4 regions of the Tardiphaga sp. P4_G1 genome follow, and region 1 is predicted to be linked to each of the others. Evidence: predicted binding sites of a transcription regulator. Region 1 holds the regulator's gene; each other region holds the start of a gene.
What was found. The regulator PhoB, encoded in region 1, activates phosphate uptake and scavenging genes when phosphate is short. The targets are predictions, from matches to a motif close to TGTCATNNANCTGTCAT.
Positions count from the first base shown of each region.

Region 2: the regulator PhoB is predicted to act here: its motif matches at 4,493-4,509, upstream of AC1DUY_RS15345 (BtaA family protein).
Region 3: the regulator PhoB is predicted to act here: its motif matches at 2,039-2,055, upstream of AC1DUY_RS30045 (DUF47 domain-containing protein).
Region 4: the regulator PhoB is predicted to act here: its motif matches at 1,808-1,824, upstream of AC1DUY_RS09055 (DUF2794 domain-containing protein).

Region 1 covers NZ_JBFUJU010000007.1:163,498-170,795, forward strand. The annotation lists gene apaG (Co2+/Mg2+ efflux protein ApaG) at 1-282, shown strand, start outside; gene AC1DUY_RS18295 (Hsp33 family molecular chaperone) at 1,249-2,247, opposite strand; gene argF (ornithine carbamoyltransferase) at 2,521-3,459, opposite strand; gene AC1DUY_RS18305 (aspartate aminotransferase family protein) at 3,459-4,685, opposite strand; gene AC1DUY_RS18310 (GcrA family cell cycle regulator) at 5,132-5,641, shown strand; gene phoB (phosphate regulon transcriptional regulator PhoB) at 5,744-6,448, opposite strand; gene phoU (phosphate signaling complex protein PhoU) at 6,541-7,254, opposite strand; gene pstB (phosphate ABC transporter ATP-binding protein PstB) at 7,283-7,298, opposite strand, start outside.
Region 2 covers NZ_JBFUJU010000006.1:22,978-30,275, reverse strand. The annotation lists gene AC1DUY_RS15370 (ABC transporter permease) at 1-533, shown strand, start outside; gene AC1DUY_RS15365 (NAD-dependent protein deacetylase) at 1,489-2,316, shown strand; gene AC1DUY_RS15360 (hypothetical protein) at 2,333-2,554, opposite strand; gene AC1DUY_RS15355 (lysylphosphatidylglycerol synthase transmembrane domain-containing protein) at 2,875-3,753, shown strand; gene AC1DUY_RS15350 (class I SAM-dependent methyltransferase) at 3,755-4,447, opposite strand; gene AC1DUY_RS15345 (BtaA family protein) at 4,617-5,825, shown strand; gene AC1DUY_RS15340 (ABC transporter ATP-binding protein) at 6,010-6,717, opposite strand; gene AC1DUY_RS15335 (ABC transporter ATP-binding protein) at 6,704-7,298, opposite strand, start outside.
Region 3 covers NZ_JBFUJU010000018.1:28,928-36,225, forward strand. The annotation lists gene sugE (quaternary ammonium compound efflux SMR transporter SugE) at 40-354, shown strand; gene AC1DUY_RS30040 (inorganic phosphate transporter) at 361-1,377, opposite strand; gene AC1DUY_RS30045 (DUF47 domain-containing protein) at 1,392-2,036, opposite strand; gene AC1DUY_RS30050 (branched-chain amino acid ABC transporter permease) at 2,236-3,204, opposite strand; gene AC1DUY_RS30055 (branched-chain amino acid ABC transporter permease) at 3,206-4,081, opposite strand; gene AC1DUY_RS30060 (ABC transporter substrate-binding protein) at 4,148-5,368, opposite strand; gene AC1DUY_RS30065 (ABC transporter substrate-binding protein) at 5,406-6,629, opposite strand; gene AC1DUY_RS30070 (ABC transporter ATP-binding protein) at 6,699-7,298, opposite strand, start outside.
Region 4 covers NZ_JBFUJU010000003.1:294,558-301,855, forward strand. The annotation lists gene AC1DUY_RS09045 (Bax inhibitor-1/YccA family protein) at 23-811, shown strand; gene AC1DUY_RS09050 (GNAT family N-acetyltransferase) at 894-1,418, shown strand; gene AC1DUY_RS09055 (DUF2794 domain-containing protein) at 1,434-1,796, opposite strand; gene AC1DUY_RS09060 (DUF1223 domain-containing protein) at 2,233-2,985, opposite strand; gene acnA (aconitate hydratase AcnA) at 3,153-5,873, opposite strand; gene ccmA (heme ABC exporter ATP-binding protein CcmA) at 6,104-6,706, shown strand; gene ccmB (heme exporter protein CcmB) at 6,703-7,298, shown strand, end outside.

The DNA.
Region 1 (7,298 bases):
ACCAATGCCGGCAAAGAGACCGTGCAGCTGAAGACCCGGCACTGGATCATCACCGATGCGTCCGGCCGCATGCAGGAAGTGCGCGGCGAAGGCGTCGTCGGCGAGCAGCCCGTGCTCGGCCCCGGCGAACGCTTCGAATACACATCGCGCGTGCCGCTGCCGACAACGTCCGGCTTCATGGAAGGCACCTATCAGATGGTGACCGATACCGGCGAGCCGTTCGAGATCGACGTGCCGCTGTTTTCGCTGGACGGACCGGACGGGAAGCGCGTGCTGAATTAGGCGACCGCCGAAATGTAGAAATGTAGGATGGGTAGAGCGTCTTCGCGAAACCCATCATCATCACCGTATGTTGATGTTGGTGATGGGTTTCGCTCCGGCGCAAGATGCGCCTGCGCTCTACCCATCCTACGGCCTCATCGCAGATTCAATTTTCAAACAGCCACTGCTTTTCAGACATGCGTCATCGCCCCCATTGTTTGCGGCGCGGGGGCGCCGTCGTGCTTCGCATTCCCGCCCCCTTGCGAGAGGGCGTGCGGAACGCCGGGTGCCCGTTGCACCCTTGGGCCTGATGCGAATGCGGTCTTCCGCAATCTAGAGTGCATCAGGACTTTCGGAGGCGCCGAGCGAGTGCCCGACGTTCCGCCTGCGGTGTTTTTTCGGTTGCTTGCACTTTGCCTCGACGAACGCTCCGATCGCGAATTAAAGTCCCAAGGCGATGGGAAGGGAGCCTCAAGCACTTGGCCGAACGCGTTTTGACTTGGTCGTCCGTCACACTGTCCAGGGGTCTGTCCATCCCAAGGTCGGCCGTGTCCTTGCCAGTGGCAGTGCTGGCGCAGATCCGTCCTGCCCGAAGACAGACGTCACCCCCAAACCGCGTGACGCCGCATCTCCGGCGTCCACCGCATCCCACCCCGCGAACGTGACGATCGCGATCGCCCCTCTCGGTGGGGCAGGACGGAGGGGAATATAATCAAGGCAGGGATCTTGTCAACAGAGGATAGGAAAAAATGTTTAGGCGCTGTCTTGCGGCCCCAAACTGTCATTCCGGGGCGCGGGCGCATCTTTGCGCACGTGAACCCGGAATCCCCGCATGGGAGTCTCCGACAGCGTAAAACACTCTGGGATTCCGGGTTCGCGTCCGGCAAGTGCCGGCCGCGCCCCGGAATGACGAGTGTGGATTGAGTTTCCTCGCCGCACCAATTGGTGTGCCGGGGAATGACAGCGGGGCGTGACGCGGGCGAATGCCTATTCCACGCCCGCTTCCTGCGGTGTGAACTCATACACCGACGAACAGAACTCGCAGGTCACGACGACCTTGTCGTCCTTGACCATGTCGGCGCGGTCCTGCGGCTCGAAGCTCTTGAGCATGCCGGACACGGCATCGCGCGAGCAGGAACACTCCGCGCGCAGCGGCGATGAGGTGAAGACGCGGACGCCGCGCTCGTGGAACAGGCGATACAGCAGCCGCTCGCCGGACAGATCGGGATCGATCAGCTCGACATCCTCGACGGTGCCAATCAGCGACTGGCCCTCGACCCAGGCGTCATCTTCCGGCACAGCATCCACCTCCGCGCCCTCCGGCGCATCGCCGGCATGGAGGTCGCGCTGCACGCGCTCCGGCGCCTTTGGCAGGAACTGCAGCAGCATGCCACCGGCGCGCCAGCGATGTGTCGGGCCACCTTCCTCGCCGCTGCGCCATTCCTCGCCGACGGCGAGGCGCACCTTGGTCAGAATCTGTTCGGAGCGCAGGAAGTATTCATGTGCGGCATCTTCCAGCGTACCGCCGTCAAGCGCGACGAGCCCCTGATAGCGGCTCATATCCGCCCCCTGATCGACGGTCATCGCCAGATGGCCCTTGCCGAGCAGCGCCGCGGTGCCGAGACCGGGCAAAAGGCGCTCGGCATCGAACCGCGCATAGGCGCGCATTTTATCCGGCGCGCGGAAGTCGACGATCATCAGCGACACCGGACCATCGGTCTGGGTCTGCAGGATGAAGCGGCCGTCGAATTTCAGCGAGGAGCCGAGCAGCGTGGTCAGCACGATAGCCTCGCCGAGCAGCTTGGCCACCGGCGCGGGATAATCATGTTTGGCGAGCAGTTCATCGAGTGCCGGACCAAGCCGCGTCAGCCGCCCGCGTAGGTCGAGCGGCGCCACCTCGAAGGGCAGCACCGCGTCATCGACCGGAACGGAAGACGGCGCGCGGATGGGGGCGTCGGGCTGGAGATTTGGATTTGATGGGGTCATGGCGCTCTATTTGGGGGCGGAGGGCGCGGAAGTCAAAGGTGCAGGGAACCGGGGAAATGGAGCGTATGCAGCTGCGCTTTTCTTCCCTCTCCCCCGCGCGAAGCGAAGCTTCGCCAGGTGGGAGAGGGTGGATCGAACATGCGAAGCATGTTCGAGACGGGAGAGGGGGCGCCACAAACACCGCGCTTTGCCGCTACCCCTCTCCCGCCCTCGCTTTGCTCAGGCACCCTCTCCCGCAAGGGGAGAGGGGAAGAAAGAAAGCTCCGTGCTGTCTCATGCCACCGCGTTGAGGCACCAGGCCAGAATGCCCTTCTGCGCATGCAGACGGTTTTCGGCCTCGTCGAACACCACCGACTGCGGACCGTCGATCACCTCGTCGGTGACCTCCTCGCCGCGATGCGCCGGCAGGCAATGCATGAACAGCGCATCGGGCTTGGCCAGCGACATCAGGCGCGCATTGACCTGATAGGGCTTGAGCAGGTTGTGGCGGGTCTCGCCGTCCTTGTCGCCCATCGACACCCAGGTGTCGGTGACGACGCAATCGACGCCCTTCACCATCGCATCGGGATCGTCGCTGAAGGTGATCGGCGCGTTTGCCGCCTTGACCCAGTCCTTGAACGGCTTCTTCGGCGACAGCTGCGGCGGCGTCGCGATATTCAGTTTGAACTGGAAGCGTTCGGCCGCATGCGCCCAGGACATCAGCACATTGTTGTCGTCGCCGGTCCAGGCCACGGTGCGGCCCTTGATCGGGCCGCGGTGCTCCTCATAGGTCATGACATCCGCCATCACCTGGCAGGGATGCGAGAACCGCGTCAGGCCATTGATGACCGGCACCGTCGCATTCTCCGCGAGCTCCATCAGCGAGTCATGATTGAGGATGCGGATCATGATGATGTCGACGAAGCGCGACAGCACGCGTGCGGTGTCGGCAATGGTCTCGCCGCGACCGAGCTGCATTTCGGCGCCGGTGAGCATCACAACTTCGCCGCCGAGCTGGCGCATGCCGACCTCGAACGATACGCGGGTGCGCGTCGAAGGCTTTTCGAAGATCATCGCCAGCGTCTTGTTCTTGAGCGGACGATCGGGCTCGGCATTCGAGCCATCCCGCCCCTTCAGCTTCGCCTTCATGGCGGCAGCCGCGTTCATAATATTGCGCAACTCACTGGCCGGCACGGCCGTGAGATCAAGGAAGTGCCGCGGTGACGTGCTCATCACGCGGCTCCCTGCGTCTTTGCAGGCGAGCTGAGCGCCACGCAAGCCTGTTCCAGCCGCTGCACGGCCTGCTCGATCTCGGACTCGCTGACGATCAGCGGCGGCAGGAAGCGCACGACATTGTCGCCGGCGCCAACCGTCAACAGCTTCGCGTCACGCAATGCTGCCACGAGATCGCCCGCCGGCACCACGGCCTTGAGGCCGATCAGCAGACCTTCGCCGCGCACTTCGCTGAGCACGTCAGGGTGGCCGTCGACCACGCCCGCGAGTTTCTGTTTCAGCAGCAGCGACATCTTCTTCACATGGTCGAAGAAACCGGGCTTCAGCATGATATCGAGCACGGAATTCGCAGCAGCGACCGCCAGCGGATTGCCGCCAAAGGTCGAACCATGGGAGCCGGGCGCCATGCCTTCGGCCGCTTCCGCCGTGACGAGGCACGCACCGATCGGGAAGCCGCCGCCGAGCGCCTTGGCCAGCGACATGACATCCGGCGTCACACCGATGCGCTGATAGGCGAACAACTCGCCGGTGCGGCCCATGCCGGTCTGCACTTCGTCGAAGATCAGCAGGATGCCGTTCTTGTCGCAGAGTTCGCGCAGCGCGCCGAAGAACGCGTTGCTCGGCGCACGCACGCCACCCTCACCCTGCAGCGGCTCGATGAGAATGCCGGCGGTGTTCGGACCGATCGCCTTCTTAACGGCTTCGATATCGCCGAGCGGCAACTGATCGAAGCCGTCGAGCGGCGTGCCGTAGCCTTCGAGATATTTGGCAGCGCCGGTCGCGGCGAGCGTGCCGAGGGTGCGGCCATGGAACGCGCCTTCAAAGGTGATGATGCGCGTGCGCTCGGGATGGCCCTTGGAGAAATGATAGTGGCGGGTCACCTTGATCGCGCATTCCATCGCTTCCGCACCCGAATTGGCGAAGAACACGAAGTCGGCAAAGCTTTGTTCGCACAGCCGCGCGGCGAGGCGCTCGCCGTCCGGGCTCTTGAACAGGTTCGACATGTGCCAGAGCTTGGTGGCCTGCTCCTGCAATGCGGCGACCATATGTGGGTGCGCATGGCCCAGCGCGTTCACGGCAACGCCGCTGGTGAAGTCGAGATAGCGCTCGCCATCGGTTCCAATCAGCCACGCGCCTTCACCGCGCTCGAAAGCGACATCCGCACGCGCGAAAACAGGCAGCAAGTGAGCCTGAGAGAGGGGCGAAGACGTTGCGTTGCTGGTCATAACCGATCCGATCGAAAAGACTGCGGCCGCGTCGATGACAACTGTGCGAAATCGAACAACGGACCCTAGAAACGAAACGTGCCGCCCTTCTCGGGCGGCACGTGGGCATTATTCTATGTGTGCTGTGAAGACTGTCAACCGCGCACTGCGGCTTTCGAGTCACACGGAGTCGCAGAAAAAGCCGATTTTGCCGCTTTATTTGCAGAAGCATGTGGACGCGGCATGCCCGACTCTTGCGCGCGAGTCACGGCATATTGTAGCTTTTGCCTCGTCGGATACGACATCTCGTGCGGCGGTAGATCCTTTTGACACATCCAGTGCGGCGTAACAGCCGGACGCGAAATTCGCGCCCGGTGAGCGCTAAAGGATTCTGACCGCAGGGATTTTTGAAGTCTCAACTCGCAGCGCTGCCCGGTCAGGCCGGCGCTCACGAAGGGAAAACGGCGATGACGGTAATGACATGGACCGACGATCGCGTCGAACAGTTGAAGAAACTCTGGGAAGGCGGCCTCTCCGCCAGCCAGATCGCTGCGGAACTCGGCAACGTGACCCGCAACGCCGTGATCGGCAAGGTTCACCGCCTCGGCCTGTCCGGCCGTGCCAAGAGCCCCTCCTCGGCAGCTCCGCGGCAGCGCAAGGCGCGCCCGGCACAGCAGATGGTGCGCGTCGCCCGCCCGATGGCCCGTGGCAACACAGCATTGGCCCATAACTACGAGATCGAGGCCGAGCCCGACCCGATCGCCTATGACAACATCGTGCCGATCAGCCAGCGCCTGTCGCTGGTCGAACTCAACGAAGCCACCTGCCATTGGCCGATCGGCGATCCGTCGAGCGCGGACTTCTATTTCTGCGGCGGCAAGGCCCTGGCCGGCGCCCCCTATTGCGCGCATCACTCGCGCATCGCCTATCAGCCGGCCAGCGACCGCCGCCGCGCGGTGCCGAAGCCGACGCGCTGAGCTGGAAAGTATCTAAACCAAATGAAAATGCCCGGCGATGAGCCGGGCATTTTTTGTTTGGGGCTTCTTCCCTCTCCCCGCTTGCGGGGAGAGGGAAGATACCTACTCCGCCGCCTTGTCGAACCGATCATCCAGCGCGTAGCCGGCGCCGCGCACGGTGCGGATCGGATCGGGCTCACCGGCGGGGTTGAGCAGCTTGCGCAGGCGGCCGATATGCACGTCGACGGTGCGCTCGTCGATATAGATGTCGCGGCCCCAGACGCTGTCGAGCAACTGTTCGCGGCTGAACACGCGGCCCGGATGTTCCAGGAAGAACTCCAGCAAGCGATATTCGGTCGGACCGAGATCGATCGGACGGCTTGAGCGCACGACGCGGCGCTTGTCACGGTCGAGTTCGATATCGCCAAACGCCAGGACGGTGGCGAGACGCTCGGGAGCTGCACGACGGAGCAAGCCCTTCACGCGGGCCAGGAGCTCCGGCACGGAGAACGGCTTGACGATGTAGTCGTCGGCACCGGTGGCGAGACCGCGAACGCGCTCGCTCTCTTCGCCGCGCGCCGTCAGCATGATGATCGGCAATGCCTTGGTTTCGGGCCGTGCGCGCAAGCGGCGGCACAGTTCGATGCCGGACAGGCCCGGCAGCATCCAGTCGAGCACCACGAGATCCGGCACCCGCTCCTTCAAGCGGGTGTCGGCATCGTCGCCGCGAGCAACGGTTTCAACATCATAGCCTTCGGCGTCGAGGTTGTAGCGAAGCAGCGTCGTTAGCGCCTCTTCATCTTCCACAACCAGAATGCGTGCATTCACAGCCATCTTGATCAATACCCTCAGTGACGTCCGACAAGTCTTTAAATCATGATCCTTGCGGAAGACTGGCTTCCACTTTTCCTGATCATGCTTCAGACCGTCGGCGTATTCGCGAATGTGGTCATGTCGCCCTTCGGGCGCTTGTCGAGGATCTGCTGGCCCTCGATCATGTAGAACACGGTTTCCGCAATATTGGTGGCATGGTCACCGATCCGCTCGATGTTTTTGGCGCAGAACATCAGGTGGATACAGAACGAAATGTTACGCGGGTCTTCCATCATATAGGTCAGGAGTTCGCGGAACAGCGAGGTGCAGATCGCGTCGATTTCCTCGTCGCCCTTCCACACCGTCATCGCGGCGGGCAGATCGTGTGCGGCATAGGCGTCGAGCACAGCCTTGACCTGGGTGGTCACGAGGTCGGTCATGTGCTCAAGGCCGCGGATCAGCTTCAGCGGATGGAAGTCGCTGTCGAGTGCATTGACGCGCTTGCCGATATTTTTGGAGAGATCGCCGATGCGTTCCAGATCGGTGGCGACGCGCAGCGCGCCGACGATCTCGCGCAAATCGACAGCCATCGGCTGGCGCTTGGCGATGGTCAGCACGGCGCGCTCTTCGATCGTGCGCTGCAACTGGTCGATCTCGGAGTCGGTGGCGACGACGCGGGCGCCAAGTGCGACATCCCGGCGGATCAGCGCGTCGACGGATTCGACGATCTGCCGTTCCGCGAGGCCACCCATCTCGGCGACGAGACGGGTCAGCTCCTGCAGATCGTCGTCGAAAGCCTTGGTGGTGTGTTCAAAAGCCATCTCAAATTCCTCCCGCGAATATGTCGCGTCAGCCGAAGCGGCCG
Region 2 (7,298 bases), on a different contig from region 1:
TCCGATTCAAATCGGTCATTCTGCTGCTGTATTTTCTGCCGCTGGTAATCCCACAAATGACTTACGGGATTCCGCTGGCAACCACTCTCTACCGATACGGGGTCGGCGGATCCGTCGTCGGCGTGATTCTGGCGGTCCTGGTGCCGATGGTCCCGTTGGCGGTCTTCGTGTTGATGCCATTTTTCGAGCAGATCAGCGTCAATCTGGAATGGAGCGGGTCAATGCTTGGCGCAAGCCGGGTTCAGATTTTCAGGCGGATTCTGTTGCCCCTGATGGTACCGGGAATACTGACCGCCGGCGTCCTTGTGCTGGTCAATACGATATCGAATTTCGAGCTCGCATTTCTCCTCGGCGGCGGTGGATCGCAGACGCTCGTCGTCGCGTTATTCTACAATATGTTTGCCGGTGGTGTTCGCCCCGTCTATTCCATCGATGCCATGGCCGTGATCTACATGGTGATGGTCATGACGCTGCTTCTGATCGCATTGCGGTTCGTGCGCCCGACACAGATGGTGTTCAAGCTCGACAAGTAAATTCATGTTTGAGGCCGCGCGTGCTTGGTCATCGCTAGGGTTGGCTCATGGCGCAAGGCCGACAGGAACCACCATGCCGAAGCATGGAGTCGGACCTAGTAACCGGCATTGACTTTTGTCGCGATCTTGAACCTGCCGTTCGAGGCGCGGATGGGTGGAACATTGAACAGTCCGATGACGAACAGCCGGTTGGGTTCTCGTTAGCATATTGGTTCATGGGCATCAGCGCGGTCCTACGGGCGCCTGTTTCCAAATTGAATTTCGTGACTTTGCGGGTACCTTGTATTTTGCGCCATACTAGCTTGGACTTCATCCGCTAACCGACGGGGTAACGGTGCAGGTCATCTTCGCGCCGATCACTTTGACAGCTGATGCGCCTGGCCAGACTCCGACTGGTGATCGGAAGCTGCTGTCGGTCGTTTCGGCGCTGAGATGGATTCGGCGCTATGTCGAAGCTGAAACCCGCGCGTCCCCTCAATGGGTTGACGTCGTCAGCAGGCTAACTGCGGCGAGCGAAGATTCGGCCAGCACTGTTGACGCTAGGAATGCGTTTCACGATGCAATGGTCGCCTATGGTTGGGCCAAGCGGAGCATCCATTGATTTCGTTTCGGCAAGGAGCCGCGTGTGTCAGCCGCCCGGGACTATCGGGTCTAGGCGCGTAGCCTCGAGCTGCCGACCCAGAAATCTCGATCGTTTCTGTTGCGGTTCATTTACCTAAGCGCAGCGGCGCTTCGGGAAATGTTTTCTGCCAGATAAAATGAGTCATTCCGACTGTCGCAAGCACCTTGTCTCCACTCATGAACAAACCGGTTCATCCGCTCGCCAGCGATATTCGACGCCGCGGCGTGATCTCGCGTGGTGGACTCGCCGAATTCCGTCCCCACATATGCAGTGCCAGGTGCCGCATCCGTGGTGGCTTGGCATGATTTGCTGCCGAGAGATAAACGTTCCCCTATGACCCCACCCAATGTCCTCCGCGACTTCGTCGATCGCCATCAACGTCTGTTTGTCCTGACCGGTGCGGGCTGCAGCACCAATTCGGGCATTCCCGATTATCGCGACACCGACGGCAACTGGAAGCGGACGCAGCCTGTGACCTTTCAGGCCTTCATGGGCGAGGAACTGACGCGGCAGCGCTACTGGGCACGCAGTCTCATTGGCTGGCGTCGGTTCGGCCGGGCGCGGCCGAACGATGCGCATCATGCGCTGGCGCGGCTCGAACAGATCGGCAAATGCGAGGTTCTGCTCACGCAGAATGTCGACCGGTTACATCAGGCCGCTGGCAGCAAGAAGGTCATCGACCTTCACGGCCGGCTCGATCTCGTGCGCTGCATGGGATGTGAACGCCGGATCCAGCGGGATGAATTCCAGCACGAGATGGGTCACCGGAACCCTGGCTGGCTGGAGCTCGATGCGGCCGTTGCGCCCGATGGCGATGCCGATCTGGAGGGCGTCGACTTCGCATCCTTTGTCGTGCCGGCTTGCGAGATCTGCGGCGGCATCCTCAAGCCGGATGTGGTGTTCTTCGGCGAGAGCGTGCCGCGCGCATTCGTCGATGCCGCGCTCGGCCACCTGCAGAACGCCGATGCCATGCTGATCGCCGGTTCGTCTTTGATGGTCTATTCCGGCTTTCGCTTCGTGCAAGCGGCGGTGCGCGCGGGGATTCCGATTGCCGCGGTCAATCTCGGCCGCACGCGCGCCGACGAGTTTCTCAGCTTCAAAGTCGAAGATCGCTGCGAGGACGCGCTCGCATTTCTGCTTCAGCGGGCGGATGCGCCCTAACGGCGCAAGCCTCGGTTCAGGCCGCCAGATCCCATAGTCGCGGACAGCCGCGCAGAACCACGGCGCGGCCCGTGGGTGTCAGCGCCGGATCAGTGTCCGATAGCGCAACCAGTCCCATCGCAACCAGCTGATCGAGAACGTAACGGTTCAGCTTGGCCGGTGGCAGGATCGCGGGGCGAAGCATCCGCAATGTGTCCCACTGGTTTTCGGTGAGCTGATATTCGGTCTCGGTCGACATGGTGTCCTGCTTGGATGAATCAGTGCATTCAGTGTGCATGGCTTACGGAACCCGCATGACCTTGATGCGACATGGCGGGGGCGAAATCTGGAAATCACCGGATTGTTGGGCGGCGCCAAAACGCTGCTTTTGCGCAGCTGTCACATGGACGTGCAACAGAACGCGCGAACACATGCGCGAATCACGGCGTGCTCAGACCTAATGAAAAGTAGAACAATGTGCCACCCGCATTGAAAAATATCATGCAGCTGATGCGTACGCGCCTCAGCTGGAGGTGGCTTGGCGCGCTCCTTAGCATAGCAATTGCTACGATTGCGTTTATGGCGCTGTCCAAGGCGCTTAAGGGCGTGGATTTCGCCCACGTGCTGTCTGTCATGCACATGGTACCTCCAGGCAGCCTCGCGCTCTCGCTGGTGCTGGTGGCGATCTCCTATGGCAGCCTGACACTGTATGACTGGCTGGCCCTGCAGATGATCGGGCGGGGGGACATTCCCTTCAGGATTGCAGCGCTGGCGAATTTCACCAGCTATCCGATTTCGCACGGAACCGGCGCCGTGCTGCTGGTGTCATCGGCGGTACGCTATCGGATTTATGCATCGCATGGCATCGGCCCAGCCGGCGTCGCCCGCATCTGCTTCCTGACCGGGCTCACCTTCTGGCTCGGCAATCTCACCGCGCTGGCGCTCAGCACCTTGCATGAGCCGGGTGCCATCAGCCGGATCGATCAGCTCTCACCTGAGATCAACCGCTTCATCGCAGTGGCAATTCTCGTGGGTATCATCGCTTATGTCGGCTGGACATGGAACGGCATTCGGACGCTCGGTGGCCGCAACTGGTCGGTGCCGGTGCCGAGCGGGCGCAACGTGTTCTTCCAGATCGGCATCGGTCTGGTCGATCTCGGCGCGGCGGCGCTGGCGATGTATGTGCTGATCCCCGAGACGATGGATGTTGGCGTCGCGCAGGTGATCGTCGTCTTCATCGCCGCCACGCTGTTGGGATTCGCCAGCCACGCACCCGCGGGCATCGGTGTGTTCGATGCCACGATCCTTGTCGGGCTTGGCGGCGAACATACCGAACAGCTGCTGGCTGTGCTGCTGCTGTTCCGGCTGTTCTATCACCTGATCCCGTTCGTGCTGTCGCTGGCGCTGTTCGGTGCCGTCGAAGCCTATCGGAATGTGAACAGACGCAAGCTCGCCTGAATTACGTAGGCAACGTCAGAACCGCCGATTGCGCATAGCCGCGGAACGGTCGGTTGAAATCGAGATTGGCGTGGTGACGCTCCGCGAGCGCCTTCAGCACATCGAGGAGTTCGCGGCGCGGCGTTACGTCGAACAGCGTCAGCCAGTGCAGCAGCAGCTTGCTCGCGATCTTTGGCAACCGCTCCTGATGGCCGAAATCGACGATGTGTAGTTTCCCGCCGGGCTTGAGCTGCGATACGGTGTGATCGAGCACATCCTGCCAGCCCGGGATCATCGAGAGGCTGTAGGAAATCATGACGTGATCGAATGACGGAACAGCAAAGATGCGCGCCGGATCGAAATTCGTCGCATCGCCATGGGCGACACGGACGGTATCCGTGAGCTCGTTGCGCGCAATGGATGCGATGGCCGTGGTCAGCATCTCGGTCGAAATATCGATGCCGTAGAATACCGTTTGTGGATATTTCCGAGCAGCCTGAACGAGATTGCGGCCGGTACCGCAGCCGATCTCCAGCACCGTCGCGCCCGGCGCAGGCGCGAGTTCTGCGATGAGCTGATCGCGCCCGAGAAGATAGTACCGGCGCGTCGCGTCATAGATGAAGCGCTGCCAGCGATACATCCGGTTCATGCGATGGGTGGCTTCGTTCGACCATGCGGGCTGACCGCCGTCTTCGTATTCGGAGACAATCGTCATGGCGCACCTCGTCGCATCCGGATGAGCGATCCATTTCACCGCAACACGACAGCGGTGTGACAGTAGTTTCGTCGCGGGAATCGGCCGAAATTTAGAATGACTGTCGCAAAACCGCAGTCTGCGCTTGATAAAAATTTCAGATTGTCGATTCGAAGGGTCCAAGAAGCCGATGAATACGCATCTGATCGCCGACGCCGTTCGCAATAGCCGTGGTCGCGAGGAAACGACGATCTGGGACAGGCTGTTTGCCTTCTGGTTCCGCCGGCTGGTCTATACCCAGATCTGGGAAGATCCCGAAGCCGACATGGCGGCGCTGAAACTGGCGCCCGGTTCGACGATTGTCACCATCTCCAGCGGCGGCTGCAATGCGCTGTCCTATCTGTCGGCGAAGCCAGAACATGTCTATGCGGTCGATCTGAATGAAGCGCATCTGTCGCTACTCAAGCTCAAGCTCGCCGGCCTGCGCGCACTGCCGAACTATCAGGACTTCTGGAAATTCTTCGGCGAAGGCGCCTCGGATATCAATGTCGGCCTGTATCGCGAGCGGCTGCGCCCGCTGCTCGATGCCGAAGCGCGCGGCTATTGGGACGAACGCGATATCCAAGGACGCCCGCGCTACGGTTACTTCAGTGACGGCTTCTATCGCCACGGCGCGCTGGGCCGCTTCATCGGCTTCGCGCATACGCTGGCGAAACTTGCCCGCATCGATCTCAAGGCGTTGTTGCACGAGGACAAGCAGTCCCCGGCGCGCAAGCGCGCGCTGGAACGGCTGCACTGGCTGTTTCATTCGCGGCTCGCTCGTATGATGACGAAGACGCCGGCGCTGTTGTTCAGCCTCGGCATCCCGCCGCAGCAGCGCACGCTGCTGGGCGGCAACCAGCCGCTCAACGAAGTGCTGCATCAGCGTCTGCTCGCCCTGATCGACGTGCATCCGAACGCCAACAACTATTTTGCCTGGCAGGCACTGAGCCGCAGCTATGTCGGCCCCGGCGACAAGTGCTTGCCGCTCTATCTGCAGCAGAGCCGTTACGCGGACACCGCCAGCCGCGCCGCTCTGGTCACGCCGGTGCATGCCAATCTGCGCGTGTTCCTGGAGAGCCTTCCAGCCCGCCAGATCGACGCGGTCGTGCTGCTGGATTCGCAGGACTGGATGGCGCCGGATGAAATCCGTGCGCTGTGGGACGCGATCGACCGCGCCGGCAAGGACGGCATCCGAGTGATCTTCCGCACCGCCGGTGCCGAGTCACCGCTGGACGATCCGGAACATGCATCGCTGCGTGAGACGTGGCAGCGCGAAGAGGCGCGCAGTGCCGAAGGTCTGGCTGCGGATCGTTCGGGCATCTATGGCGGGTTTCATCTGTATACGCGCAAGGCGTAAGGCGTTGCTGTCTTAACCTCTCCCCGCTTGCGGGGAGAGGTCGACTGTAACGCGCGTAGCGCGTGGAAGTCGGGTGAGGGGGCGGTGTTTTACTCGCTGGCTCCCCCTCACCCGAAGCCTCGCTGGCGCTCGGCTCCGACCTCTCCCCGCAAGCGGGGAGAGGTAAGAAGCGAGCACGTGAACGTCACACCCCCAGATAAATCTGCTGGATATACTTGTCTCCGGCGATCTCCGCCGACGTCCCCTCGCGGATCGTCCGCCCATGTTCCAGCACATAGACCCGATCCGCAATCCGCAGCGTCGATGTCGCGTCCTGTTCGACGATCAGGATCGCGGTGCCGTCTCTTCTGATCTGCTGGATCGAGTCGAAGATCAGCCCCTTCAGCCGCGGCGCGATGCCGACGGACGGCTCATCTAAAAGCAATAGCTCGGGCCGGCCCATCAGCGCGCGGCCGATGGCCACCATCTGCTGTTCACCGCCGGACAATGTGCTGGACTGCTGCCATTGCCGTTCGCGCAGCACCGGGAATAGCGTGAAGACGCGTTCCAGGTCTTTCTCGACATCGGCATTGTTCTTGCGGAGGTAAGCACCAAGCTGCAGGTTCTTCAGCACAGAGAGTTCCGAGAACAGCTTGCGCCCTTCCGGGCAATGGCAGATGCCCTTGGCAACGACATTGTATGGCTCGATCGGATGCAGCGACGCATCCTTGAAATTCAACGTGCCCTGCGAGGCAATGCTGCGCGAGATGGCCTTCAGCAGTGTGGTCTTGCCGGCGCCGTTGGGGCCGAGCACGCCAATGAGTTCACCCTTCTCGACCTTGATCGAGACGGATTCGATCGCCAGTGCTTTGCCATAACTGACCTTGAGATCGGCGACTTCAAGCAGAGGCATGGGCTTCCTCCGTCTTGCCGATATAGGCCTCGATTACCTTCTCGTTCTTCACGATTTCTTCCGGTGGGCCGACGGCGATGATCTCGCCGAAATTCATCGCGATCACGCGCGATACGAGTGCCATGAACTCGCGCAGCTTGTGTTCGATCAGCAAAATAGTGAGGTTCTCCTCGCGATGCAGACGCCTGATCAGTTGCGCCAGTTGTTCGATCTCGCTGCTGCCAAGCCCTGCGAAGGGCTCGTCGAGCAGCAACAGGTCCGGCCGGGTCGCCAGCGCGCGGGCGATCTCCAATCGCCGCAGGTCGCCGTAAGGCAGCGTCTCCACCGGCTCCTTGTCGCGACCGCCGAGGCCGACCTGTCCCAGCAGATAGCTCGCGCGTGCCTCCTTGTCCTTGTCCTCGCTGGCGCGCGGCGACATGCAGGCGACCAGCACATTCTCCAGCAGGTTCATGCCGACGAATGGCCGGGTGAGCTGGAAGGTGCGCGCCATGCCGCGATTGACCACCTTGTAGGGTGCGAGTTCGCGCACCAGTTCGCCGTTGAAGTGAATGGTGCCGGTGGTCGGCTGCATGAAGCCGGTG
Region 3 (7,298 bases), on a different contig from region 1:
TGCAGGGACGGCCCTGTATTTTTACCAGGAGGCCGTTCCATGGCTTGGTTGTTGCTGTTCATCGCGGGTTTGCTTGAAGTCGGCTGGGCCGTCGGGCTCAAATATACCGAAGGCTTCACCCGCCTCGTCCCCTCCGTCCTGACCCTGATCAGCATGACCGCGTCCGTCGGCATGCTCGCCCTCGCCCTCAAGGAACTGCCGATGGGAACCGCCTATGCGGTGTGGACCGGCATCGGCGCGGTCGGCACCGCAGCGCTGGGCATGTACCTGTTCGGCGACCCGGCCACCGTCGCGCGGATCACCTGTATCGGGTTGATCGTGGCGGGCATCGCCGGGCTGAAGCTGGTGTCCTGACCTGCGTCAGATAAAGCTCAGATGCAGCAGCTTCACGATCCACCAGGTCGCCGCGGCGACGATCGCCGCGGCCGGGATCGTGATCACCCAGGCATAGACGATCGAACTTGCCACGTTCCAGCGCACCGCTGATACGCGACGGGCTGCGCCGACGCCGACGATCGCGCCGGTGATGGTATGTGTGGTCGAGACGGGAACGCCGAGGAACGTCGCCGCGAATAGCGTCGCCGCACCGCCGGTCTCGGCGCAGAAGCCCTGCATCGGCGTGAGCTTGGTGATGCGCAGACCCATGGTGCGGACGATGCGCCAGCCGCCCATCAGCGTGCCCAGCGCCATCGCCGCCTGACATGACAGCACGACCCAGAACGGCACGGAAAACTCCGTGCCGAGATGGCCCTGCGAATAGAGCAGCACCGCGATGATGCCCATGGTCTTCTGCGCATCATTGCCGCCATGGCCGAGCGAATACAGCGAGGCCGAGACGAACTGCAGAATGCGGAAGGCGCGGTCCACGGCGAAAGGCGTCGAGCGCACCGAGGCCCATGACACGATGGCCACCAGCACCAGCGCCAGCAGGAAGCCCACCAGCGGCGACAGCACGATCGCCAGCAGCGCCTTGGACAGCCCGGTCCATAAGGCTGCCGAGAGTCCTGCCTTGGCGACACCTGCCCCGAGCAAACCACCAATTAGCGCATGCGACGAGCTCGAGGGAATGCCGAGGCCCCAGGTGATCACGTTCCAGACGATGGCGCCCATCAGGGCCGCAAAGATCACCGCGGGATCGATGACGCTGGGCTCGATGATCCCGGTGCCGATTGTGTTGGCGACATGCAGACCGAACACCAGGAAGGCGATGAAGTTGAAGAATGCGGCCCACAGCACCGCATATTGCGGCCGCAGCACGCGCGTCGAGACGATCGTCGCGATCGAATTGGCAGCGTCATGCAAGCCGTTGAGAAAGTCGAACAGCAATGCGATGGCGATGAGGCCGATCAGCACCGGAAAGGCGAGCGTGGCGTCCACCTGATGGCCCTGCCTTATACTTGTTCGATGACGATGCTGTTGATCTCGTTCGCGACGTCGTCGAAGCGGTCGGCCACCTTTTCAAGGTGCTTGTAGATCTCGGCGCCGACCACGAAATCCATGGTGTTGGCGTCGCGATGCTTGAGAAAGAGCTCCTTGAGCCCGATGTCGTGCAGATCGTCGACGCGGCCTTCGAGCTTGCCGACTTCCTCGGTGATCGCGGTGAGCAGGCCGACATTGTCGCCGATGGCGCTCATCAGCGGCACGGCGCGACCGACAAGGTTGGCGCATTCCACCAGCAGCGTGCCGATCTCGCGCATCGGCGGCTCGAACTGGCGCACCTCGAACAGCATCACCGCTTTCGCCGTCTGCTGCATCTGGTCGATGGAATCATCCATCGCCGTGATGAGGTTCTTGATGTCGACGCGATCGAACGGCGTGATGAAAGTGCGGCGAACGGCGGTCAGCACCTCGCGGGTGATGGCGTCGGCGTCGTTCTCGAACTGGTTGACGCGCTGACAGTAGACCGGCGTCTCGTCGCCGCCTTCCAGCATCCCCGCAAGCGCCTTGGAGCCCTCGACCACGGTCACTGAATGGCGGGCGAACAGGTCGAAAAACCTTTCCTCCCGGGGCAGAAAGGACCGGAACCAACGCAGCATCATCTCATCCAACTGTCAGGAAAACGCAGCGACCGGACCGCCAGATGGCGGACATGGTCCCGCGGGGCCACCGCCGGGCGGCCCTGTGTCACACGGATGTCATAAAGCATTTCCGGTCAAGGCGGGCAATCGCGCACCTTTTAGACCCGGTCATCCACCGCTTTATGACAGCCTGCTTTTCCTGAGGCAGTGCCTGGATTTAGAGCGACCGCTTGAAGTAATGCGCGATTTCGCCGATGACGCCGCGGCGGAAGGTCAGCACGCAGACCACAAAGATCACACCCTGGATCACCGTCACCCACTGGCCGAAGCCGGCGAGATATTGCTGCATGGCGATGATCACAAAGGCGCCCACCACCGGCCCGAACAGCGTGCCGAGGCCGCCAACCAGCGTGATCAGCACGATTTCACCGGACATGCTCCAATGCACGTCGGTGAGCGAGGCGTTCTGTGCCACGAACACCTTCAGCGCGCCGGCGAAGCCCGCAAGCGTGCCGGACAGGATATAGGCCAGCAGCTTGTATTGATCGGTCTTGTAGCCCAGCGACACCGCACGCGGCTCGTTCTCACGGATCGCCTTGAGCACCTCGCCGAACGGCGAGTTGATGGCGCGGTAGATAATCAGGAAGCCCAGCGTGAAGCCGGCGAGGATCACGTAATACAGCGTGATCGGCTTCGAGAGATTGAACAGGCCGAACAGCGTGCCCTGCGGAATGCCCTGGATACCGTCTTCACCATGGGTGAACGGCGTCTGCAGATAGACGAAGTACAGGAGCTGCGACAGCGCCAGCGTGATCATGGCGAAGTAGATGCCCTGACGACGGATCGCGATCAGGCCGGTGACGACGCTGAGCGCAGCGGCGGCGACGACACCGACGACGATGCCAAGTTCGGGCGTGAGGCCCCACACTTTCAGCGCATGCGCCGTGCAGTAGCCGGCGGTGCCCAGGAACATCGCGTGGCCGAAGGACAGCAGACCGCCATAGCCGATCAAAAGGTTGAAGGCACAGGCGAGTAGCGCGAAGCAGAGCGCCTGCATCACGAAGAACGGATAGACGCCAGTGAGCGGCACGACCAGCAACAGTGCGGTCATGATCGCAAAGGCGACCATCTCGTCTTTGACGGTGCGGCGGGGTGACGGAATGGCGTTTTCAGTGATCGTTGTCATATCAGGCAGCCCGTCCCGTCAGTCCGGAAGGTTTCACAAGGAGCACCAGCACCATCAGCACGAAGACGACGGTGTTGGAGGCCTCGGGGTAAAAATACTTGGTCAGACCCTCGATGATGCCGAGGGCGAAACCGGTGATGATGGAGCCCATGATCGAGCCCATGCCGCCGATCACGACGACCGCGAACACGACGATGATCAGGTCCGCGCCCATCAGCGGGCGCACCTGGTTGATCGGCGCCGACAGCACGCCGGCGAGTGCCGCCAGACCGACGCCGAGACCATAGGTCAGCGTGATCATCAGCGGCACATTGATGCCGAAGGCGCGGACCAGCGTGGGGTTTTCGGTGGCAGCGCGCAGATAGGCGCCGAGCCGTGTACGCTCGATCAGGAACCAGGTCGCAATACAGACCACCAGCGAGAAGATAACGACCCAGCCGCGATAGATCGGCAGGAACATGAAGCCGAGGTTCATGCCGCCCTTGAGCGCATCCGGAATCGCGTAAGGCAGACCCGACGAGCCGAAGTAATTCTGGAACACGCCCTGGATGATCAGCGCCAGACCGAAGGTCAGCAACAGGCCATAGAGATGGTCGAGATTGGCGATCCATTTCAGCATGGTGCGTTCCATCACCATGCCGAACAGGCCGACCGCCAGCGGCGCCAGGATCAGCGCCGGCCAGTAGCCGATGCCGGCCAGATTGAGCAGGAAATATGCCGCAAACGCGCCCATCATATAGACGGCGCCATGGGCGAAATTGATGATGTTCAGCATGCCGAAGATCACGGCGAGGCCGAGACTTAACAGCGCATAGAACGAGCCGTTGATGAGTCCGACCAGCAATTGCGCAGACAGGGCCTGTAGATTGATCGACATGTTGTTCTCAACTCTTATCGCAGGAAAGTCTTGGCCCGGCAGCGTGACGCCGCCGGGCCAACGATCTTATTTCTTCAGCAGCGCACAAGTGCTCTTCTCGATCGGTGTAAAGGCCTGATCGGCTGGCACCGTACCGGCAAGCTTGTAGAAATCCCACGGCGCCTTCGATTCCGACGGCTTCTTCACCTCGAACAGATAGCCTGGGTGAATCTTGCGGCCATTGGCTTCAATCTTGCCCTGCCCGAACAGCGGATCGTCGGTCGGCAATTCCTTCATCTTGGCAACGATCTTCGCGCCATCATGCGGATTGCTGCCGAGCGCTTCCAGCGCCTTGAAGTAGTGGATGAGGCCGGCATACACGCCCGCCTGCACCATCGACGGCGGAGCGCCGTTCTTCATGCGCGCTGCGAACTTCTTGGAGAAGTCGCGGGTCTTGTCGTTCAGGTCCCAGTAGAAAGTCTCGGTGAAGCTGAGGCCCTGCGCGGTTTCGAGACCGATCGCCTTGACGTCGGTGATGAACAGCAGCAATGCCGCAAGCTTCTGACCACCCTTGGCGATGCCGAATTCAGCCGCCTGCTTGATCGAGTTGGTGGTGTCGCCGCCGGCATTGGCCAGACCGATGACCTTGGCCTTCGACGACTGCGCCTGCAGCAGGAAGGAGGAGAAGTCCGCGGTGTTGAGCGGATGCTTGACGCCGCCGACCACCTTGCCGCCCGAGGATTTGACGACTTCCGAGGTATCGCGCTCCAGCGCGGCACCGAAGGCGTAGTCGGCGGTGAGGAAGAACCAGCTGTCACCGCCGGCCTTGACCATCGCCTGCCCGGTCGAATGCGCGAGCATGTAGGTGTCATAGGTCCAGTGCACGGTGTTCGGCGAACACTGCGCATTGGTGAGATCCGACGTCGCGGCGCCCGAATTGATGTAGACGCCGTTCTTCTCCTTGACGATGTTGTTCACCGCCAGTGCCACGCCGGAATTCGGCACGTCGACGATGGTGTCGACCTTGTCGACGTCGAACCACTGCCGCGCGATGTTGGAGCCGATGTCCGGCTTGTTCTGGTGATCGCCGGAGATGATGTCGATCTTCCAGCCCTTGGCCATCAGACCGGAATCCTCCGCCGCCATCTGCGCAGCCAGGGTCGAGCCCGGGCCGCCGAGATCGGCATAGAGACCGGACTGATCGCTGAGCGCGCCGATCTTGACAGTCTTGTCCTGGGCCATGACGACGCCCGCCATGGCCAGCGAAAGCGCCGTGCCGAGAAGTGCGGTCGAAATCTTGTTTTTCATGACTTCCTCTCAATGATTTGGACGACGGGCTTCTAAATTAGGTCTTCTTCAAAAGCGGACAAGCACTCTTGTCGAGCGGCGTGAAGGCCTGATCGGCGGGAATGGTCGCCACCAGCTTGTAGTAGTCCCACGGCCCCTTCGACTCCTCAGGCTTCTTGACCTCGAACAGATAGGCCGGGTGCAGCTTGCGGCCGTTCGGCTGGATCGTACCCTTGCCGAAGATGATGTCGTCGGTCGGGGTCGCCTTCATCTTGTCGACGATCTTCAACCCGTCATGGGAGTTGCCGCCCATCGCGTCGAGGGTCTTGAAGTAGTGGATCAGCGACGAATACACGCCGGCCTGCACCGTGGTCGGCATGGCCTTGTTCTTCATGCGCTCCTGGAAGCGCTTGGAGAACGACCGCGTGCCGTCATTGAGGTCCCAATAGAAGGTCTCGGTGAAGCTCAGTCCCTGCGCAACCGGCAGGCCCAGGGCATGGACGTCCGAAATGAACATCAGCAAGCCGGCAAGTTTCTGGCCACCCTTGATGATGCCGAATTCGGAGGCCTGCTTGATCGAGTTGATGGTGTCGCCGCCGGCATTCGCCAGGCCGATCACCTTCGCCTTCGAGGTCTGCGCCTGCAGCAGGAACGACGAGAAGTCGGCGGTGTTCAGCGGCGGCCGCACGCTGCCCAGCACCTTGCCGCCCATGGCGGTCACGGCGTTGGTGGTGTCGCGCTCAAGCGCCGAGCCGAAAGCATAGTCCGCGGTCAGGAAGAACCAGGTATCGCCGCCGCTCTTGACCATCGCCGAGCCGGTGCCGTTGGCAAGCTGATAGGTGTCATAGGCCCAGTGAATGGTGTTGGGCGAGCACTGTGCATTGGAGAGATCGGATGTGCCGGAGCCGGAGTTCAGATAGACGCCGTTCTTTTCCTTGACGACGTTGTTGACGGCGAGACCGACAGAGGACGTCGGCACGTCAACGATCACGTCGACCTTGTCGCGGTCGAACCACTGGCGCACAATGTTGACGCCGATATCCGGCTTGTTCTGGTGGTCGCCGACCACGACCTCGATCTTCCACCCTTTGGCGGCAAGCCCCGAATCCTCGACGGCCATCTGCGCGGCCAGCGTCGAACCGACACCGGTTACGTCGGCATAGAGGCCCGACTGATCGTTCAGCACGCCGATCTTGGCGGTCTTGTCCTGGGCGAACACAAGCGAGCTTGCGCTCATCATCAGCGTAAAACCCAGCAGCGACGTCGAAACGACTTTTTTCATTCTGTGCTCCCTACCCGTATTGATGGTTGTGTCTATCGTCGGACCGTTGGCTCGGTCCGTTATTCGATATTAGACGCCGAGATACGTATGCAGCTTGTCCATATTCGCCGAGAGCTCGGAATTGGCGAAGCCATCGATGATCTTGCCGTGCTCGACGATGTAGTAGCGATCCGCCACCGTGGCAGCGAAACGGAAGTTCTGCTCGACCAGCAGGATGGTGAAGCCTTCCGACTTCAGCCGCGCAATGGTGTGACCGATCTGCTGGATGATGACGGGCGCCAGCCCCTCGGTTGGCTCGTCCAGCATCAGGAAGCGCGCGCCGGTGCGCAGAATGCGCCCGATCGCCAGCATCTGCTGCTCACCGCCGGAGAGTTTTGTCCCTTGGCTGTTGAGACGCTCTTTCAGATTTGGAAACAGCTCGAAGATCTGATCCAGAGACAACCCGCCCGGCCGGATCGTCGGCGGCAGCATCAGATTCTCTTTCACGTCGAGGCTGGAAAAGATGCCACGTTCTTCCGGACAGAATGCGATGCCCTGCTTCGCGATCTTGTCCGACGAGGTCTTGATGATCTCGTTGCCTTCGAACTTTATCGAGCCGGTGCGCTTGCCGATGATGCCCATGATGGACTTCAGCGTCGTGGTCTTGCCGGCGCCGTTGCGACCGAGCAG
Region 4 (7,298 bases), on a different contig from region 1:
GGACAACATCGAGGTTTCGACCATGTCGGATCTAGACCGTAACTATGCTTCCCCCTTCGGCCGGGCCGGCGCGCGCGATGCCGCTGCCGTGGACGCCGGACTGCGCTCCTACATGCTGCGCATCTACAACTACATGACGATCGGTCTGGCCATCACCGGCCTGGCTGCTCTCGGCGTGTACATGGCCGCCGTGACTACCGACCCGTCGGGCGCCGCTGCCCGGATCGGTAGCTCCTACCTGACGCCGTTCGGCTATGCGATGTTCGTGAGCCCGCTGAAGTGGGTGTTCATCCTGGCGCCTCTGGTCATGGTGTTCGCCATCTCGTTCGGCATCAACCGGCTGAAGCCGGCTACTGCGCAGTTGCTGTTCTGGGCCTTCGCGGCTCTGATGGGCATCTCGCTGTCGTCGATCTTCCTGGTGTACACGCACACGTCGATCGTGCGGGTGTTCTTCATCACCGCTGCCTCGTTCGGTGCGCTGAGCCTTTACGGCTACACCACCAAGCGTGACATGACGGGCATGGGCTCGTTCCTGCTGATGGGCCTGTTCGGCATCATCATCGCGAGCGTCGTGAACATCTTCGTCGCTTCGTCGATGCTGCAGTTCATCGTGTCGGTCGTCGGTGTGCTGATCTTCGCGGGCCTCACTGCCTACGATACCCAGCGGTTGAAGAACGACTACATCTACGGTTACGCCTCGCAGGGCGGCGATATCGCCGAGCGCGCGGCGATCACCGGTGCCCTGTCGCTCTACTTGAACTTCATCAACCTGTTCACGCTGCTGCTGCAGCTGCTCGGACAGCGCGAATAAGCTCAGAGCATAGAGAAGATCTTAGCCCCGACCGAAAGGCCGGGGCTTTTCTTTTGGGTGGAGCAAAAATAGTCTCAGCGCCATGTCCGATATTGAAATCAGGCCCGCCACGGCGGCAGATCTGCCCGCGATCACCGCGATCTATGCCGAGGCGGTGCAGTTCGGCACGGCCACGTTCGAACTGATCCCGCCAGATTTGGCCGAGATGACGCGGCGTTTCGAGGGGATGGTGAGCGGGGGCTATCCGTATCTCGCGGCTGTGCTGGAAGGCCGGGTTGTCGGCTATGCCTATGCCAGCGCGCATCGCCCGCGACCGGCCTATCGCTTTACCGTCGAGAATTCGATTTATCTCGATCCGAAAGCCCAACGGCGAGGCGTTGGCGGCAAACTTCTGGCGCGGCTGATCGCCGAATGCGAGAGCCGCGGCTACCGCCAGATGGTCGCCGTGATCGGTGACAGCGCCAATGCCGGCTCCATCGCGGTTCATCGCAATGCCGGGTTTCAGATGGTTGGGGTGCATACCGATGTCGGGTTCAAGTTCGATCGCTGGCTTGATACCGTTTCGATGCAGCTCGCACTTGGCGACGGCGCCCGCACGCTGCCCTGACGCTGTGCGAATCGATTACACCACCGCCAGCTTGCGATCAATCACCAGGAGCACGCGGTCGAGTTCTTGGCCGCGGCGCAGAATCATGCCGCTGGCCGAGATCACACTATACATGCCCTGCTTGCGCGCCAGTCGCGGATCTTTCTCGATGCGATAGAGCGGCACTTCCGACGAGCGGCGGAACACCGAGAACACCGCGCGGTCGCGCAGAAAGTCGATGGCGTAATCGCGCCACTCGCCGTCGGAGACCATACGGCCGTACAGGTTGAGGATGCGGCTGAGCTCAAGGCGATTGAAGCTGACGACGGGCGCGGCGGCGGCAGAGCCCGTCGCCGCGCGATTCTCGGTGGGCTCAGTATCTCCCGGAATCACATTCATGCAGCGCCTCCTGTCATATCGTCGACATGATCGCGCCGACCGCGGTCCTCTGCAAGGGCCGATCCGCAGGCCCGATGGTAGAAATTTCCCGTCACGGGAACGTCAGGTGAATCTTATTGCCGCCAAATTTTGGCCCATCGGGCGCCCTTCTGGATTGCGACAAGAAGATACTGCGTCGGGTCCGGTTCTTCCGGTCTCGGATTCCTCAGCCCCCAGCCCCCCGCGGTCGTTGGGATCGGACCCTGCGCAGGAAGTTAATCCCCACTGGGCCAACGCAAGTTGGTCCTTTTCTTTTTGGTGGATGCTTTTGCGAGACCATCAAGCGTCATTGCGATAGGCGAAGCGACGAAGCAATCCAGTCTTCGCCGAGGGCTCACAATGGTGCGGGCATGCCACGCGTAAGGGCAGCAGCTACCGAAGTTATCAATCTGAAGACTTACTGTAGCGACGTATAGGCCGCGCCGCGCATCGCGCCGGGCTTGTCGCGCGTGCCGTCTTGCACATAAACGACGGCGGCATCGACACCATCCCTGGAGATGTTCTCCAGCGGCAGCGTCCAGTTGGCGGCGTTGCCGGTCCAGTCACCGACCTTCAGCCAGTTCCGGACGACATTGTAGTAGGTCAGTTGCTTGCCGCGATTCTCGCCGCGCCCGACCGTGATCGGCACTGCCTTCGACACGGAACAGATCCAGACTTCGCCATGCGCCGTATCCGGCGCATTGTTCGATGCGGCAACGGACACGTTGACGTGTTTGCCGGAAACCGACATCGACACCGGCACCGTCATCACGGTGCCTTTCTTGGTTTCGCTGATCGCGCCCTGGATACGATCGGCATCGCTGCCGATCACTTGAGTGGCGCCGTTGACGACGACTTGCGGTGTGTAGACGTCGCGATCGCCGCGCATCTGCGAATAGGCCTTCTGCCGTGCGCTGAAACGCGAGTCGGCCAGCGTATCCTTCCAGCCAAGGTAATCCCAGTAGTCGATCGGCATACTTAATGCGATCACGGATGGGTCTTTGGCGAGGTCGCCGATGATCTTGTCTGCAGGCGGGCAGGACGAGCAACCTTGCGAGGTAAACAGTTCCACCACGGCCCTAGGCTGGGCCAGCGCGCTACCGCTTGCTGCAATGGCGGCGCACACGCTGAGCGCGCCGGTCCACTGCGATATGCCGCCAAAGGATTTCATGAGGTTTTGCCACGCTCGAGGTGAGACACATAACAGACGGTGTCGCACATTGGTGTCGCTAACACGTTCATGCCCTCAAACGCCAGAAGGCGGCCCTTCATAGGCCGCCTTCTGTTCACTAGCCACTCACTTCGCGGTGAGGCACTACGTCACACCACGTATGGGCGTCAGGCCGCAAGCTGACGCAGCACGTAATGCAGGATGCCGCCATTGCGGTAATATTCGAGCTCGTCCAGCGTATCGATGCGGCAGAGCAGCGTCTCCTTGTGGAGTGAGCCATCGGCCGACACGATTTCCGCCACCATCTGCTGGCGCGGCTTGATGTCGCCCGTCAGACCGCGGATCGTGACCTTCTCGTCGCCCTTGAGGCCGAGTTTCTTCCACGATGAGCCGTTCTCGAAGGTTAGCGGCAGAATGCCCATGCCGACCAGATTGGATCGATGAATACGTTCGAAGCTTTCGGTAATCACGGCGCGAACGCCGAGCAGACGGGTGCCCTTTGCAGCCCAGTCGCGCGACGAACCGTTGCCGTATTCGGCACCGCCGAACACGACCAGCGGCACTTGTTCGGCCTGATACTTCATCGCGGCGTCGTAGATCGACATGGCTTCGCCATCGGGCCAGTGCTTGGTCATGCCGCCCTCCGGCACGTTGCCGTCAGCACCCTGCATCATGAAGTTCTTAATGCGGATATTGGCAAAGGTGCCGCGCATCATCACTTCGTGGTTGCCGCGGCGCGTGCCGTACTGGTTGAAGTCGGCCGGGCGCACCTGGTGCTCCGACAGATACTTGCCGGCGGGTGAGGTGAGCTTGATCGAACCGGCAGGCGAGATGTGGTCGGTGGTGATCTTGTCGCCGAACAGAGCCAGGATGCGCGCATCGACGATGTCGGTGGTCGGTTCCGGTTCCTTCTTCATGCCTTCGAAGTAGGGCGGGTTCTGCACATAGGTCGAACCCATGTTCCACTTGTAGGTCTCGCTCTCGACCGTCTTGATCTTGCGCCAGTTGGCGTCGCCGTCGAACACGTTTGCGTACTTCTTCTTGAAGATCGTCGACGTCACGTACTTCTTGATGAAGGCGTTGATATCCTTCGTGGTCGGCCAGATGTCTTTCAGGAACACCGGCTTGCCATCCTTGCCTTCGCCGATCGGCTCGACCGCTAGATTCTTGGTCACCGTACCGGCAAGTGCGTGCGCGACGACCAGCGGCGGCGAGGCGAGATAGTTTGCCTGCACGTCCGGCGAGACGCGACCCTCGAAGTTACGGTTGCCCGAAAGAACCGCTGCGGCAACGATGCCGTTGTCGTTGATCGATTTCGAAATCTCCGGCGGCAGCGGGCCGGAATTGCCGATACAGGTGGTGCAGCCGAAGCCGACGAGGTTGAAGCCGATCTTGTCGAGATCGAGCTGCAAGCCGGAATTGGCGAGATATTCAGCGACGACCTGCGAGCCCGGCGCCAGCGAGGTCTTCACCCACGGCTTGGTCTTGAGGCCCTTGGCCACGGCGTTACGTGCCAGCAGGCCGGCGGCGATCAGCACGCTCGGATTCGAGGTGTTGGTGCAGGAGGTGATGGCAGCGATCACCACGTCGCCATGGCCGACATCGAAGTTCTTGCCCTCGACGGGGAAGCGCGCGTTGTGGTTATCCGGCTTCTTGTATTCGGTGGTTAGCGCGGCAGAGAAGCCTTCGGCGATGGCGGGCAGTGCGACGCGGCCTTCCGGACGCTTCGGGCCGGCCATCGAGGGTACGACGTCGCCGAGATCGAGCTTCAGCGTTTCGGTGAACACCGGATCGGGCGACTTGGCGGTGCGGTACAGGCCCTGCGCCTTAGCATAAGCGGCAACCAGTGCGACACGCGCCGATTTGCGGCCCGAAGTTTTCAGATAGTCGATGGTGGCGGCATCGACCGGGAAGAAGCCGCAGGTCGCGCCATATTCCGGCGCCATATTTCCGATTGTCGCCTTGTCAGCGACCGACATGGCGTCGAGGCCGGGGCCGTAGAATTCCACGAACTTGCCGACGACGCCCTGCTTGCGCAGCATCTGGGTGACGGTGAGCACGAGGTCGGTGGCGGTGACGCCTTCCTTGAGTGCGCCCGACAGCTTGAAGCCGACCACGTCGGGCAGCAGCATCGACTGCGGCTGGCCTAGCATCGCGGCTTCCGCCTCGATGCCGCCGACGCCCCAGCCGAGCACGGCGAGGCCGTTGACCATGGTGGTGTGCGAGTCGGTGCCGACCAGCGTGTCCGGATAGGCGACCTCGAAGGTGCCGGTCTTCTTGCCGACCGTCATCTTCTGCTTCTTCGTCCAGACGGTCTGGGCGAGATATTCGAGATTGACCTGGTGGCAGATGCCGGTGCCGGGCGGCACGACGGAGAAATTCGAGAACGCGCTCTGGCCCCACTTCAGGAACTCGTAGCGCTCCTTGTTCTGCTTGTACTCTTCGGCGACGTTCTTGCCGAACGCCTTGTTGTCACCGAAGAAGTTCACGATCACCGAGTGGTCGATGACCAGATCGACCGGGACCAGCGGGTTGATCTTCTTGGGATCGCCCTTCAGCGCCTGCATCGCGTTGCGCATGGCAGCAAGATCGACTACCGCGGGGACGCCAGTGAAGTCCTGCATCAGCACGCGCGCAGGGCGGAACGAGATTTCGTGCTCAAGCTTGCGCTTCTTCAGCCATTTCGAGAAAGCAACGATGTCTTCCTTCTTGACGCTGCGGCCGTCCTCGTTGCGCAGCAGATTCTCGAGCAGGACCTTCATCGAATACGGCAGCTTCGAAATGCCCGTCAGACCATTTTTCTCAGCGAGCGGCAGGCTGTAGTACACGTAAGTTTTAGCGCCCACCTTGAGGGTTTTTTGGCACTTGAAACTGTCGAGCGAGGTCATGCGAAGGGGTCCCAATTCAGTTGACCGATACCCGGAAAAGGGTATCTACACACCGTCGGCGGAGAAGGCCGGTTTGCTCGCTGGCGCCGATTGTGTGCTGCATCAAGTTCCGACTTATAGAATCTTTCTAGAACCGCTGCCATATCCACAATCGTTTGCAGCCCTGCGAAATGATGCAACAACGCCGCGGCGACCTCTGAGCCAAATCAGATGGTCATGGAAGGGTTAAGATGCGGCTCTCGGGGCGCAATTTGAGATGCCTGCGGGGTGGCCGCGAAGTCTTCGCCGGGCTCGATTTCGATGCCACGGCAGGCACGACCGTGGCGGTCATTGGCCCTAACGGAGCAGGTAAAACCTCGTTGTTGCGGTTGATCGCAGGCCTGCTGGCGCCGGCCGAGGGCTCCATCACTCTCGAGGGCGGCGACGGCGAAATGACTGTTGCCGAACAGGCCCATTACCTGGGCCACCGCGACGCCATGAAGCCGGCTTTGACGGTGACGGAAAACCTGACCTTCTGGGCCGACTTCCTCGGTGGCACGCCGGCCGATCCAGCCACGTGCATTGCAGCAGTAGGTCTCTCCCATGCCGCAGCATTGCCCGCGGGTTTCTTGTCGGCCGGCCAGCGTCGCCGGCTGTCGATTGCGCGTCTGCTGACCGTCCGCCGGCCGATCTGGCTGCTCGACGAACCGACCGCAGCGCTGGATCTCGCCAGCCAGCGAGTGTTTGCGGGGCTGATGACGGATCATCTCGCATCGGGCGGACTGGTTATTGCCGCGACCCATGGTCCGCTCGGCATTCCCGCCCGGGAGTTGCGCATCGGGGGCGAGGCGTGAGTGCCCTTGGCGCGTTGATTCGCCGTGACATCCGTATTGCCGTCCGGGTCGGCGGCGGGGCGCTGATCGGTGTGCTGTTCTTTCTGACGGTTGTCGTCCTGATGCCTTTCGCGCTGGGGCCGGATCTGGCGCTGCTGGCACGGCTGGGGCCGGCGATTCTATGGCTCGGGGCGCTGCTCGCGAGCCTGCTGACGCTGGACCGGTTGTTTACCGCCGATCACGACGATGGCTCGCTGGATCTCATTCTGATGAGCCGGACGCCACTGGAACTCGCCTGCGCCGCCAAGGCTCTTGCACACTGGCTGGCCGCGGGCGTGCCGCTGATCGTCGCGACGCCAGTGCTGGGGCTGCTGCTCAATCTCGACGGATCGGCGACGCTGGCGGTCGCCCTGACGCTGTTGGCGGGCACGCCGGCGCTGACCTTCACCGGCATGATTGGCGCCGCGCTGGCGGTGACGCTGCAGCGCGGCGGGCTCTTGCTGGCGGTGCTGGTGTTGCCGTTGTCGATCCCGGTGCTGATTTTCGGCGTTGCGGCCTCCAATGCGGCCATCGCCGGACAGTTGTCATTCTCGACGCCATTCTCGATCCTCTG